One region of the Alistipes sp. cv1 genome, then DNA from elsewhere that is predicted to be linked to it. Evidence: riboswitches for the same ligand, from Rfam matches in the RefSeq annotation. Region 1 holds a riboswitch; each other region holds the start of a gene.
What was found. A riboswitch is a leader RNA that binds a small molecule or an ion and turns the genes downstream of it on or off. The one in region 1 is predicted to bind cobalamin.
Positions count from the first base shown of each region.

Region 2: another riboswitch for cobalamin. It lies ahead of C1A08_RS07905 (ABC transporter substrate-binding protein); the one in region 1 lies ahead of C1A08_RS12765 (threonine/serine ThrE exporter family protein).
Region 3: another riboswitch for cobalamin. It lies ahead of C1A08_RS08670 (cysteine-rich CWC family protein); the one in region 1 lies ahead of C1A08_RS12765 (threonine/serine ThrE exporter family protein).
Region 4: another riboswitch for cobalamin. It lies ahead of C1A08_RS11855 (ribonucleoside triphosphate reductase); the one in region 1 lies ahead of C1A08_RS12765 (threonine/serine ThrE exporter family protein).

Region 1 covers NZ_OEPW01000009.1:50,932-54,543, forward strand. Annotated here, with positions in the region: gene C1A08_RS12755 (ABC transporter permease) at 1-161, opposite strand, end outside; partial or broken gene C1A08_RS13515 (aminotransferase-like domain-containing protein) at 401-1,060, shown strand; cobalamin riboswitch at 1,205-1,404, shown strand; gene C1A08_RS12765 (threonine/serine ThrE exporter family protein) at 1,549-2,946, shown strand; gene C1A08_RS12770 (methylated-DNA--[protein]-cysteine S-methyltransferase) at 2,975-3,508, opposite strand; gene C1A08_RS12775 (MFS transporter) at 3,516-3,612, opposite strand, start outside.
Region 2 covers NZ_OEPW01000004.1:149,417-153,028, reverse strand. Annotated here, with positions in the region: gene C1A08_RS07910 (iron ABC transporter permease) at 1-542, opposite strand, end outside; gene C1A08_RS07905 (ABC transporter substrate-binding protein) at 539-1,657, opposite strand; cobalamin riboswitch at 1,972-2,183, opposite strand; gene C1A08_RS07900 (NADH-quinone oxidoreductase subunit N) at 2,309-3,612, opposite strand, start outside.
Region 3 covers NZ_OEPW01000005.1:4,792-8,403, forward strand. Annotated here, with positions in the region: gene C1A08_RS08665 (O-antigen ligase family protein) at 1-889, shown strand, start outside; cobalamin riboswitch at 1,471-1,678, shown strand; gene C1A08_RS08670 (cysteine-rich CWC family protein) at 1,779-2,012, shown strand; gene accC (acetyl-CoA carboxylase biotin carboxylase subunit) at 2,009-3,547, shown strand; gene C1A08_RS08680 (acetyl-CoA carboxylase biotin carboxyl carrier protein subunit) at 3,558-3,612, shown strand, end outside.
Region 4 covers NZ_OEPW01000008.1:30,355-33,966, reverse strand. Annotated here, with positions in the region: gene C1A08_RS11865 (diaminopimelate dehydrogenase) at 1-334, shown strand, start outside; gene def (peptide deformylase) at 362-919, shown strand; cobalamin riboswitch at 1,097-1,303, shown strand; gene C1A08_RS11855 (ribonucleoside triphosphate reductase) at 1,419-3,551, shown strand; gene C1A08_RS11850 (anaerobic ribonucleoside-triphosphate reductase activating protein) at 3,553-3,612, shown strand, end outside.

The sequences.
Region 1 (3,612 bases):
CTATCCGCATTCGGATAAAACGAGTCGTAGGATTGTTCGAAATAGATCTTGGCAATCAGTACCAGACCGATGGCCAATCCGATACTCAGCGAGACGATTTTTGTTACGTTATGCCGTCCCCTTTTGAAGAGCGAGCGTATGGCGATGTTCAGATCCCTCATATTGGTCGTCGGTTTTTATTTTTCCGCTTTGGATCCGGCGGAGTGCTTTTTCAATCGATACAGCAATGTTCGAAAATAATGCCGCGATGTGCTAATGTTTGTAATACAGGATTTTATGTTGTGTGGTTCGATCCGGGTGTGTAAAATTAATGGACACTGTTGAATGAATCCTTTACAGATGAGGGCAAAAGAGTGTTAAGAACCTGCTCGGAAGTCGGATGGATTGAAAATGAACGGATGGAAAAACGTGGAGCCTGGAAAGACGCAAGAAACTGGCCGGACTGCCCTCGAAATACGGCGTCGCGGTACAGGAAGACAATCCGTACGGCGAGCTAAGATTCGAAGGAGCGTCTTTGCCGTCGGTAAAGTCTTTCGACACGACCGGCAACGTCCCGTGCACGGGACGTTTTTCTAAAATTTTCTGCCCCGGATTCCGGATCGGCTGGATCGCCGGAGACAAGGACATCATCCGCAAGTACGTCCTGGTTGGTCAAACAGGGAACCGACCTGCAATACGATGGCCCAGATGACCATCGTCCGGTATCTACAACGGTACGACATCGACCGGCATATCGGAAAGATAGTCGAAGTGTACAAAAGGCGCAGGGACGTTGCGGTCGGATCCATCGAACGTTACTTCCCCGCGAACATAAGATTCATTCGGCCCGAAGGCGGACTATTTATCTGGATCGAACTTCCGACAGGGATTTCGGCGCGCGAAATTTTAAACAAATGCCTCGAAAAAAAATAGCTTTCGTTCCGGGCGGCTCTTTTTTCCGAACGAGCATAAAGAGAATATCCTCAGGATCAATTATTCCAATATACCCGGAGACCGGATCGAGAAAGGACTTAAAATCTTCGGGGAGGTCGTCAAAGAATATATCGGCAAATCCGAATGACCTTTTCCGGCGACCGTCCCGGCGCGCAAACCTCGAAAAACGCTCTTCCCGAAGGGAGTTTTTTATTTGCCTTTCTCGCCCGAAAAAGTTCGCAGGTTGCCCTAAAATATCGCGGCGGATCTATTTTAATTAATTTTAAAAACTTATCTTTGCCTCGGAATCGGTTCCGGGGGCGCTTTTCTGTCGTCCGGATTAAAAGGGAATCGGGTGAAAATCCCGGACAGTCCCGCTGCTGTGAAGCTCCGTTTACGCTTTGATCATACGATACCACTGGTTTCGAAAGGGGCCGGGAAGGTTTCAAAGCGGGAGTCAGTCAGAAGACCTGCCGTTCGTAAAAGGCTGTTTTTGCTCGTGGGTTTAGAAAAATAGCGAAAAAAATTATCCTCGTTTTGAGAAATATACGGATGAGAAAGTATGTCAGCGTCGTAGTGGAACTTTTGAACACCGGCACGGCAATGCCGGTTTGTCGGATGTAAAGAGAGGCGGTTATGGAAAAGACATCACAGTATTCGGAAAAACTTTTGCACCGGAAGCTCGACCTGCTGCTGCGTACGGGCAAGCTATTGATGGAAAGCGCGGCGGACACGAGCCGCATCATGCGCAACATGAAACGCACGGCGGCCTACCTGGGACTGCCCGACGAACACCTGCATATTTACATCAACTACAACATGCTGATGGTAAACCTGGGCGACGAAGAACATTCGTTTTCCAAATTCCAGAGTTGCGAAAAACACGGCATCAACATGACTGCTATTTCCGCCGTCAGCAAACTCTCCTGGAGAGCCATCCGCGAGGATTATTCGCTGGAAAAATACGAGGAGGAGCTGGAAAAAATCCGTACCCGCAAACGTAACTACACCCCCTGGCAGGTAGCCGTCGGCGCGGGATTCGCCTGCGGCGGGTTCTGCATCCAGTTCGGTTGCGACTGGCCGGCCTTCTTCTACGCTTCGGTGGCCGCTATCCTGGGGTTCCGTTTGCGTGCGGTGCTCAATGATCTGGGTTCCAATCACTTTATGAATATTGCCGTCGCCGCCTTCGTCTCAACGTTGCTGGCATGGGTTTCCACGTTCATATCGACGCTCGCACTGCCCGGACCGCTCCATGCCGTTCTCCATTCCGATACGCCGTGGCATCCGCTGATGGCCTGCGCTCTTTTCATCGTCCCCGGCGTCCCGCTGATTAATTTTGTAAGCGACATGCTGGATAACTACGTGCAGGTGGGTATCACACGGGCCGTCAATACATTGCTCATCGTGGTCGCCATGTCGTTCGGCATCGCGCTGGCCATCCACGTCTGCGGGATCGACAACTTCGTGAAGGATCTGAGCATGACGCCGCATCACACCTATTTCGAATTCGCCGTAGCGGCCGCCATATCGGCCGTAGGATTTTCGATGATCTTCAATATCCCGCGCCGGTTGCTCTGGGTGGTGGCCGTAGGAGGCGTCATCGCCGTTTGCTCCCGCAACTTTGTCAATCTTGGCCCGAGCAACCACAATATCGGACTGGACATGGGACCGGTGATCGGTTCTTTGGTCGGCTCGGCCCTTATCAGCATCATCGTAACGCGGGCGGTGCATTGGTTCCACACCCCTCACCATTGCCTATCGATTCCCAGCGTCATCCCGATGATCCCGGGCGTGCTGATGTATCGGGCGCTGTTTGCTTTCATCGATATGCGCGGCGTGGTGGGCGAAGTCACCGTAGCGATGAACAATGCCATCCAGGCCTCGCTTATGATCCTTTGCATCGCTATCGGCGTGGCCATCCCGAACATTTTTGCACGCCGCTGGATCACTCCCAAACGTCAAAAACAGTTGAAACTGCTCATCGAGCGGCGCAGGCTGCACGGTAAGTTCGTCAACCTGACGGACATCGGCTAAACGAGAAGACGCGACAGCGGCCGGCCGCCTACAATGCGGTCCCTTTTTTCGGAACGAACAATCCCGACATTTCCGCCCGTTCGAGATTCAGAAGCCGCACTTTCCGCGTAATGCCGCCCGCATAACCCGTCAGGCTTCCGTTGCTCCCGACGACGCGGTGGCAGGGCACGACGATGCTGACGGGATTGTGCCCCACGGCGCCGCCTACGGCCTGCGCCGATACGTTCCGTACTCCCTGTCGCCGGGCGATCTCCCGGGCGATCTCCCCGTAAGTGACGGTTTCCCCGTACGGGATTTGCCGCAGCACGTCCCAGACGGCGAGCCGAAACGGCGAACCTTGTAGGTGCACCGGCGGCGTAAAACCGGGGATGCCGCCGCCGAAATAACAGTCCAACCATTCCCTGACCTGCCCGAATACCGGCAGCATTTTCTCTTCGTGCCGGGCCGACAGCGTGTCGGCAAAATATTTCTGCCCGTCGAACCACAGCCCCGTCAGGCCTTCGTCGTCGGCTGCGATCGTGATCCCGCCGAGGGGCGACCGGTATTTAAAAGTGTACTGCATCGCTGATTTATTTATTGGTTTTCTTCGATTCGATATTAGGCAGAAAGCCCGTTATTACACCCAGCAAAGGCAACAACGTACTGATCTGAAAAATATACTCGATG
Region 2 (3,612 bases), on a different contig from region 1:
CCGTCCGACGTCGCGAAAAAATTCAGCAGCGAGATCATCGACGAGGCCAGGTAGCCGACCATAATCCCGATAATCAGCAACATCACGTTGCTGCGCACCAGGGTCGAAAAAAAGATGATGATGCACAACACCGCCGTCGCTCCGACGAATGCGCCCGATACGACGGCCATATAACCGCTGAGCATGAAACCGCCCGTACCGCCGACCGTCCCTCCCAGCATCAGCATCACCAACGCCACGCCGAGACTCGCCCCCGTATCGATCCCGAGAATCGACGGGCCGGCCAACGGATTGTTGAACACGGTTTGCAACATCAGTCCGGAAGTAGCCAGCGCCGCACCGGCCAACAGCGCGGTCACGGCCTGCGGCAACCTCGATTCGAGCACGATAAACGACCACGAAGCCTGTCCGGCCTCCCCGCCCGTCAGGATGCCGAGCACCGCCCGCAACGGAATCGGCACCGACCCCAGGAACAGGCTGGCCGCAAACAGCACCGCGACACAGCAAGCCGCCGCAACGATATACCGCACCGAAATGCTCACTGCCGCATCCTGTTAAAATACCGCAACCGGTATCCGGGTATCGTCCCCGGATGAAAAATCTCGATCAGGTCGCCCAACACCCGGTCGGGATGCATCGGCATTTCTTCGTAATAAGGCGTTTTCCCGGTATTGCAGACGAAAATATTCCGTTTTTTAAAAGCGTCGAAATGCCGGTAAGGTTCGTACTCCGTCTGCAGTTCCGCATAGGTCAGTTCCTGCGGCGCATTGTATTTAATAAGCCAGAAATCGGCTCCCTGTCCCTTTTCGAACACCGTCTCGAACGCCAACGGCACCGAACCGGTAGTCGGGTCGTCGGCCCAGATGTAATCGGCCCCGGCATCGCGGTACAAGTTGGCAATGTAACTGCGGCCCCCGGGAACATACCATGCCGATCCGTATTTTTTCTCGGACAGTACGGTCGGACGCACGCCCACCGTATCCGTCATCCTGCACAGCGAATCGTATGCCGCCGCCGTCTGCCGGAATAGCGAATCGGCCCGCTGTCCTCTGTCGAAAAACAACGCCATGAAACGCATCCATTCGGCCCTTCCGAGCGGCGTAACCTCCATATAATCGACGCATTCCATGATCGGAATCGCCGTTTTTTCGATCCGTCCGTAACCGACGTTCTTGAACGGCGAAGCGATGATGATGTCGGGCGCCAGGTCGATCACCTTTTCGACATCCGGCGACGAAGCCTCGCCCAGGTCGGCAATAGCACCCCGGGCCACCCCGTCGCGAATAAAATCCAGGTCGATATAACGGGGCTCGCAAACCCCTACGATCCGGTCGCCCACCCCCAGTTCGTCCAGCATACCGCAGTGCACGGCCGAATAAACCACGACCCGCTGCAACGGCGTCCGTACGATATTTCCTTCCGGAAGTCCAACCGGCAGCGGCCTCTCGCGGTCGACGAGCACATAACGACGCAGCAACCGGAGGCTGTCCCACGGACTGAGCACGTCGACGAGCGTATAATCCCGGAAATGCTCGACCCGATAATGCCGGGCATATTCTATCCGGAACGCTTCGCCGGCGCCTTCGCCGGATTTCCGGCCCGATCCGCACCCCGCTCCCAGCAGTATGACGGACAAAAAAAGAAAAAACGATCGAATCAATCTCATCGGAATACCCATATTTTCCGGTTGAACTTACAAAGTTACGCAAATTACCGATCCCCTACAAACCGAAACAAGGACAGATGAGCACCTTATTCAGATCCTCATCCGTCACTCAGGGGGAAAACTACTTATCATATTCGTAAAAAACGTCGTTCGCAGGGCGTCGATCCTGTAAAACCGTTTTTCCGTAATATTCGTCCGGCTGCTCCGAAATAAAATAAAAGAGGAAGAAAAAACGCGAACCCGGACAACTCCCGTCCGACCCCCGCAAAGAATCAACCCATTCCGCTTTTTACCCGAAGCACAAATGTTTCAAACGAATCGAGGCAGGTCTTCTGGCTCGCCTCACATCCGGCAGTCTTCCCATCCTTACGACAGTGACTTTCAGAATCGCCGGACATTTTCCGAGGCTTACAGCTGCGGGTACAGCTCCGGGATTGAAACGACGTTTCGCACCGGATTCCCTATTACGGCCATTCCGCGTCGCTGCGGTCGGGCCACCTTGATTCAACTGGAAGCAAAGGTAAAGCGTTTTTACGAACAATCAAACGTTCCCGACGGTTTCCGGTAATTTTTTTTGCACATTTTGTACACAAACGAAAAAGCCGGCGAGTTTCACCGGCTTTTATAGGATTCGATCCCACGCTACATTCCGTAGCTCAGCAACGAGATCCGATCGTACACCACGCTCAGGACTCCCAACAGCAGGATACCCATGCTACAAGCCACCAGACTGGCACGCATGTACCCGTCGCTGCGGAACGCGGCGATCGGCGCCTCGTTCTTGTTGATGAACATGGCCCTGACCACGAGCAGATAATAGTACAGCGAAATAATCGTATTGATCAGCGCGATCAACACAAGGATGTAATACCCTTGCTGGGCGGCGGCTGCGAAGATGAAGAACTTGCTGAAGAATCCGGCGAACGGCGGAATCCCGGCCAGCGAGAACATCGCCAGCGTCATCACCAGCACCAGTTTCGGATTCGTTGCGTACAATCCGTTGTAATCGTCGATCGTCACCTTGCCGGAGCGGTTCTCAATCGCCGAAATCACGCCGAAAGCGGCCAAGTTGGACACCATGTAAACCAATATGTAATAAACCAGCGAAGTCATACCGAGAGCCGATGCGCTGATCACTCCCAGCACGATGTAACCGGCCTGCGAAATCGACGAATAAGCCAGGAAACGTTTGATATTGCGCTGTCGAATCGCGAACAAGTTGGCGATCGTGATCGTCGCGATGATTACGCCGTAGAGCACGCCCTGCCACTGGGCTGCGATCGGAGAGAACACCTTCATCAGGATCGTCATCAGCACAAACACGGCAGCCCCTTTCGAGATGACCGACAGGTAAGAGGTAACGGTCGTCGGAGCGCCCTGGTAAACGTCGGGCGTCCACTGGTGGAACGGCACGAGCGAAATTTTGAAGAACAGCCCCACGACGAAGAACAGGAAAGCCATGATCTGCAACGGCGAACCGTTCACGGCGGCCGGGATGTCGTCGAAATAGAGCGTTCCGGTCGTACCGTAGATCAGCGACATACCGTACAGCGACAGCCCCGATGCAAAGACGGCGTTCAGGATGTATTTGGCTCCGGCTTCGGCCGATTCGCGTTTGAACTTATCGAAAGCGACCAACGTAGCCATCGGGATCGACGCGGTTTCCAGTCCGATAAAGAAGAACAGGAAGTTGCCGGCCGAGATCATGAAGTACATGCCCAGCAGCGTGGTCAGCGTCAAGAAATAGAATTCGCCGCGCTTGTGGACGGTCGTATCGCTTTTGAGCCAGCCCTCGGCCTGCATCAGCACGATCAGCGTCCCGACGTTCAGGATGCTTTTGACGACGCCCATCATCGGCGTGTACTGGTACATGCCGCCGAATGCTTCGCCAGCGACTCCCGGCACGATGTTCAGCAACGTATGTACGCCGAACAGAATGCACGCTA
Region 3 (3,612 bases), on a different contig from region 1:
CCGGTGTTTCGAAGCCGGGTACATGCTCCGGCAGGCGCGTTATTTCGAACGGAATCCCGAAAGCGGATTCGCTCCGCTGGCCGACAACGTAAAACACCCGTTCAACGAGTTTCTGCTGTTGACCGCAGAATTCGGAGCCGTCGCCCTGCTGCTGACGGCGCTGTGGATCGCAAGCCTGATCCGGGCTTATCGGAAAAACCCGAACGACGAATCGCACACGCTCGCGACGGCACTGTCGGCCGCGGCGGCGCTTTGCTGTTTTTCATACCCGCTCTCGTATCCGTTCACCGGGTCGATCGTCGCACTCGCGGCAGGCGGCCTGACGGCCCAGTCGCGCCGAAGTTGCGAACGGTTCCGCGCGCGGCGGGCTTCCGGAATCCTCGCCGCGCTGTCGTCCGCCGCGCTGCTGGGATTTGCAGCGAAAGAAATGTATTACGAAAACCGATGGCACCGCGTGCAGAAAACCGCATCGTCCGATCGCCCGCCGCTGCCGGAATACGAGCGACTGTACCCGTTTTTGGATAAAAACGCTTATTTCCTCTACAATTACGCAGCGGAATTGAATGATGCGGGCGAAGCGGACAAAAGCCTCGAAGCGGCGACGGCCTGCGAAAAAATGCTGAACGACTACGACGTGCAGATGTTGAAAGCCGATGCCCACAAAAAGCGGCGCGATTTCCGCCGGGCGGAAGCCTGTTACCTGCTGGCGTCGCGAATGTGCCCCGGACGATTCATGCCGCTGTACGAACTGGTGAACGTATACGACAGCACGAACCGGCCGGACAGGGCGCAGGCTCTGGCGGCGGAGATCGCAGACAAACCCGTGAAAATACCGTCGGGACTCGTCTCCGCAATAAAAATAAAAATGCGGGAACGAGTCGGCGACTAATGCTAATTGCTGTTTCCTTCTTGTAGCCCCGCGCGCGCAGTCTCGAATGGCTCCGGAGTAGGCCGGAATGACAACAACATCAGAATCGGAGATACCGACGAGCTGTTCTACAGGAAAGACAAGAATGGATGGATTTCGCTGGGCAGGCAAAAGGCCCGGGATATCAAACTGACTTTCCACGACATACCGAACAAGGCCCTCTTTCTCTTACTGTATCTCAGCCCGGACAAGGAAATCGAATATTTACGGTCGACCGGGACGAGAAACAGATCTGGTAGTAATTCCGGAAAACGACCGCCCGGCAAACCGGATACGATCCGCAGGGAAAAAGCATTTTACGTTTCACGCGCGGATTCGTGCCGGCCGGAATCGATGAAAAATGCCGAAAGGCTCTCTCTCAGGAAATGTAAGTTATAATCAGGACGGCTCTCTCGCCCAAACCGGAAAATCGTTCTTTCATCGTCTTTACCCAGCGACATCCGTAGTTGACTGCAACACACAAACAACTAAATACAAAATATTTACAAAATAAAAAGAACGAAATTACAACGAAACAGTTGGAAGTAATGAAATAAATGTTTTAACTTTGACGGCGAATCGGTTCGCCTTTTTGCACTCAGAGAAAGGCGATAAAAGGGAACCGGGTGCGAATCCCGGACAGTCCCGCTGCTGTGAAACTCCGAACAACGTCCTGAAACGATCTGAATGGCCACTGGCGGCAAACGATAACGTCGGGAAGGCATCAGGACGGGAGTCAGTCAGAAGACCTGCCGGTTCAGGTGATGTTTTACCGTCCCGAGGGTTGGATGTTAAAACGTGGAAAGTTTAATCATTTTTTTTAATCCGGATCGTTCTGCTGAATGCAGACCGTTTGCGGTGTGTGATAACGATGGAAAAAGTTTGTCCTCGTTGCGGAACACGTTTTGCATGTTCCCTCGATGCTGTTATGGATTGCCTCTGCGCGGGCGTGGCTCTGGATGACGCCCAGCGTCGGTTCATAGCGGATAATTACGACGATTGCCTATGCAACGACTGCCTTCGCATACTCAGGGAGACCTTCTACTCGACAGGGATCAATCCCCGGTATGCTCCTATTGTAAAACCTAAATCATATAGCGAATGATCGAAAAAATCGTTATAGCCAACCGAGGAGAAATCGCCGTCAGAATCATCCGTTCCTGTCGCGAAATGGGAATCCGTTCGGTAGCTCTTTTCTCCGAAGCCGACCGCATGTCGAAACACGTCATGCTGGCCGACGAAGCGTATCCCATCGGCCCGGCTCCGTCGAAAGAAAGTTACCTCGACGTCGATAAAATCATCGAAACAGCTCTGAAATGCGGTGCGGACGCCGTCCATCCGGGATACGGTTTCCTATCGGAAAACGCCGGATTCGCACGAAAATGCGAAGTGGCGGGAATCACGTTCATCGGCCCGCGTGCGGAGACGATCGAACGGATGGGCGACAAGATCTCGGCCCGCCGGTCGATGACGGAAGCCGGCGTGCCCGTGGTGCCCGGCATCCAGCGCCAACTCGAATCGGCCACTGAAGCGGAACGGATCTGCCGAGAAATCGGCTTGCCGGTCATTCTGAAAGCGGCTTCCGGCGGCGGCGGCAAGGGTATGCGCCTGATCCGGTCGGAAAGCGAAATCGGCGAGGCGTACGCCGCCGCTAAATCGGAAGCTCTGTCGTCGTTCGGGGACGAAACAGTCTACATCGAAAAATACATCGAGGAACCGCACCACATCGAATTCCAGATACTGGGGGACGCGCACGGGAATATCGTCCATCTGTACGACCGGGAGTGTTCGGTACAGCGCCGCCACCAGAAAATCGTGGAAGAGAGTCCGTCGCCGTTCCTGACCGACGAACTGCGACAGGAAATGGGAAAGACCGCGGCGGCGGCGGCCCGGGCAGTCGGTTACGTCGGGGCGGGAACGATCGAATTTCTCGTGGACAAAAACCGCAACTTCTATTTCCTCGAAATGAACACCCGACTCCAGGTCGAACATCCCGTAACTGAAGAAGTGCTGGGCCTCGACCTGGTCAAAGAACAAATCTACATCGCCTCGGGCCGCCCGCTGCACCTGCGACAAACGGACATCGTCCAGCGGGGGCACTCCATCGAGTGCAGGATTTGCGCCGAGGATGCGGACAACGGCTTCATGCCTTCGCCGGGACTCGTCAAACAGGTTACCGAACCCAACGGGCTCGGAATCCGCATCGACAGTTACATTTACGAGGGTTACGAAATTCCTGTCTACTACGATCCGATGATCTCCAAACTGATCGTCCGGGCGACTACGCGCGAATACGCCGTCCAGCGTATGCGCGCGGCACTGGACGAATACAAAGTTACAGGCATCAAAACCAACATCTCTTACCTGAACGCCATCATGCATACGCCCGACTTCGTCCGGGGCGGCTACGACACGGCGTTTCTCGAAAAAAACGAAAAGATCATACACCGCTACTTACGGGAACCTTTCCCGGCCGGAGCGGATGACAGACTGGTCGAAGACCTGGTGCTGATCGCCGCACAGATCGACTATTTGGTCATGCAACAGGAAGGCGGAGGAAGTTCACCCGCGGCGACGGACACCGGCACGCTGAACCGTTGGCGCGAATTCGGCAAACGCAAAGGCGTAATGGGAATTTAAAACGAAACGTATGGAAATACATATCGGAGAACGGGTCGCCGAAGTGCAACTCGTCGAAAAAGAAG
Region 4 (3,612 bases), on a different contig from region 1:
GGGCTACGATTTCGACAAGGTGGCCGACGCGATCAAAAAAGACGCCTATTTCGTACACGACGAGACGCACGTGATGCGGGTGCAGAGCGTGGACGCGCTGCTGGACATGGGACATGGCGTCAACCTGACGCGCAAGGGCGTTTCGGGCAAAACGCAGAACCAACTGTTCGAATTCAATATGAAGATCAACAATCCGGCGCTTACGGCCCAGATACTGGTCTCCTCGGCGCGGGCTTCTATGTTGCAGAAACCGGGATGCTACACGCTGATCGAAATCCCGATGATCGACCTGCTTCCCGGAGACCGGACGGAACTGATCCGGCATCTGGTATAACAGGATTAAAAACAGCAAACGAACGATATGTTACTTCCGATTTATATTTACGGTTCGGCGGTTTTGCGCAAAGAATCCGAAGACATCGCCAAAGATTATCCGGAACTGGACAAATTTCTCGAAAACCTGTGGGAAACCATGTACGAAGCCGACGGAGTCGGACTGGCCGCCCCGCAGGTGGGCCGCAACATCCGGATCTTCGTGGTCGACGCTTCGGTGAACGCCGACAAGGATCCGAGCCTGGCCGGTTTTAAAAAAGCCTTTATCAACGCGCACATCTACGAACGCTCCGGCGACGCCGTTCCGTTCGACGAAGGATGTTTGAGCCTGCCGGGAATCAACGAACGGGTCGAAAGGCCGTCGCGGATCAGGATCCGCTACGCGGACGAAAATTTCGTTGAGCACGACGAGGAGTTCGAAGGTTTCGCGGCGCGGGTCATCCAGCACGAGTACGACCACCTGGACGGCAAACTGTTCATCGACCACGTGTCGCCGCTGCGCCGAACTCTGCTGAAAAGCAAACTGGCCGCGATGACCAAAGGGAAATACAAAGCGCACTATCCCTGCAAACTGGTGAAAAAATAGTTTCCGCCCGTTTCCGGGATCTCTTTCAGGGCCGTTCGCCGTTTCGGGCGAGCGGCCTTTTTGCATACCGTCTTTCCTCGTCGCTTTCGGCGATGACAGCCAACCGTTTAATCGAATAGGTTTATAAGTTGTTGATAAGTATTCCGCCGAAAATGTTTTCCGTCGAAACGATTCGCTATGTTTGTGAAAACATTCGGTTCTCGATGCCGGGCGTCTCGCCCGGCAGGAGATCAAAAGGGAATCCCGTGAAAGTCGGGAACTATCCCCGTAGCTGTAAGTTCCTGCCAAAGGCCGCGCAAACCCGAATGCCACTGTCGGTTTACCCGATGGGAAGGCGCGCGACCCGGAACAAGTCAGAAGACCTGCCGGATGAATTGCATTGTAGCTTTCGGGTGAAGAGCGATCGAATGTCGGGGCCCTCCGTACGCGGCCCGATATCTTTTATCCTCCCGGAGTTACCATTTTATCTTATTGTTTAACTGTTTAAAATTCAAACAAGATGAATGGACAGACTCATTTACGGCAAATCGTAAAACGGACGGGCGAGATCGCCCCGTTCAGTCCGGAGAAAATCGAACAGGCGATCTTCAAGGCCATGCGGGCCTCCGGTGTGCCGAACCGCAAAGAAGCCCGCCGGCTGTGCAGCGAAGTGGTGGCCTCGCTCGAAAAAAACAGCGCCGAACAGACGCCGCACGTCGAACAGGTGCAGGACGCCGTCGAACAGGCGCTGTACCGTCGCGGCGATTTCGCGCTGCTGAAAAACTACATGCTCTACCGTCGGCAGCACGAACAGCTCCGCGAATCGAAAGAGCTGTTTTCGAACCTCGACGTGATGGACGACTACCTGTCGCAGGACGACTGGCGGGTCAAGGAAAGCGCCAATTCGGCCTACTCGCTGCAAGGCCTCAACCAGCACATTTCGACGATGATTACTTCGCAGTACTGGCTCGGCCGGCTCTATTCCGAAGAGGTCGCCGACGCGCACAAAAGCGGAGCTATGCACATCCACGACTTGGGCTTCCTGAGCGTCTACTGCGTCGGCTGGGATCTGAAAGACCTATTGACGACCGGGTTCAAAGGAGTCGAAGGCAAAGCGCAGAGCGCGCCGGCCCGGCACCTGCGGACAGCGCTCGGACAGATCGTCAACTTCTTCTACACGATGCAGGGCGAAGCGGCCGGCGCGCAGGCTTTCTCGAATTTCGACACCTTCCTCGCGCCCTACGTCCGCTACGACGGGCTCGACTACGCGCAGGTCAAACAGTGCTTGCAGGAATTCCTGTTCAACCTGAACGTTCCGACGCGGGTCGGTTTCCAGACCCCGTTCACGAACATCACGATGGATCTGACCGTCCCCGACTTCCTGAAAAACGAGCCGGTGGTTTGCGGCGGCGAAGTAAAAGAGGAGACCTACGGCGATTTTCAGCCCGAAATGACGCTGCTCAACAAGGCCTTCGCCGAGGTGATGTACGAAGGGGACGCGGCGGGCAGCCTGTTCTCGTTCCCGATCCCGACCTACAACATCACGCCCGATTTCGATTGGGAAAATCCCGATTACGACGGCATCTGGCAGATGACCGCCAAGTACGGCATCCCCTACTTCTCGAACTTCGTCAACTCGGACATGAAACCCGACGACGTGCGCAGCATGTGCTGCCGGCTGCGGCTCGACAAACGGGAACTAATCAAGCGCGGCGGCGGACTGTTCGCGTCGAACCCGCTGACCGGGTCGGTCGGCGTCGTGACGATCAACCTGCCGCGACTCGGTTACGAATCGGGGTCCGAGAAGTCGTTTTTCGAACGGCTGCGCCACCTGATGGAGCTGGCCCGCGAAAGCCTCGAAACCAAACGCAAGGTCATCGAGCGCTACACCGAAAAGGGACTCTATCCCTATTCGAAATTCTACCTGCGCCACATCCACGACCGTTTCGGCTGCTATTGGAAAAACCACTTCTCGACGATCGGCATCAACGGGATGAACGAATGCTGTCTGAACTTCCTCGGCGTCGGAATCGCCACCGAAGAGGGCGCGGCATTCGCCCAAAAAACGATGCGCTTCATGCGGGACGTGCTGGCCGTATTCCAGGAGGAAACCGGCAATATCTACAACCTCGAAGCCACTCCGGCCGAAAGCACCGCCTACCGGTTCGCGATGCTCGATACCAAGCGTTATCCGGATATCATCACGGCGAACCAAGCCGACCGACTGCTGAAAGGCGCCAAGCCTTACTACACCAATTCGACCCACCTGCCGGTAAACTTTACCGACGACCTGTACGAAGCGCTCGAAATGCAGGATCCGCTACAAGCGTTGTACACCGGGGGAACGGTGTTCCACGTCTTCACCGGCGAAAGCGCCGTATCGCCCGCAGCCGCCCGAGACATGGTGCGCCGCGTGACCGGCCGGTTCCGGCTGCCCTACATCACGCTGTCGCCGTCGTTCAGCATCTGTCCTTCGCACGGCTACCTGTCCGGCGAACATTTCGTCTGTCCCAAATGCGGCGGGAAGGCGGAAGTATACAGCCGTATCGTCGGATACATGCGCCCGGTAAGCCAGTGGAACGACGGGAAACGGGAGGAGTTCGCCGACCGCAAGCTGTTCGACCGCCGGATCGTCCACGAAACAGCGATCTGACATGCGAATCGGAGGTTTTGTCAAACAGAGTCTGATCGATTGGGAGGGAGTACTTTCGGCC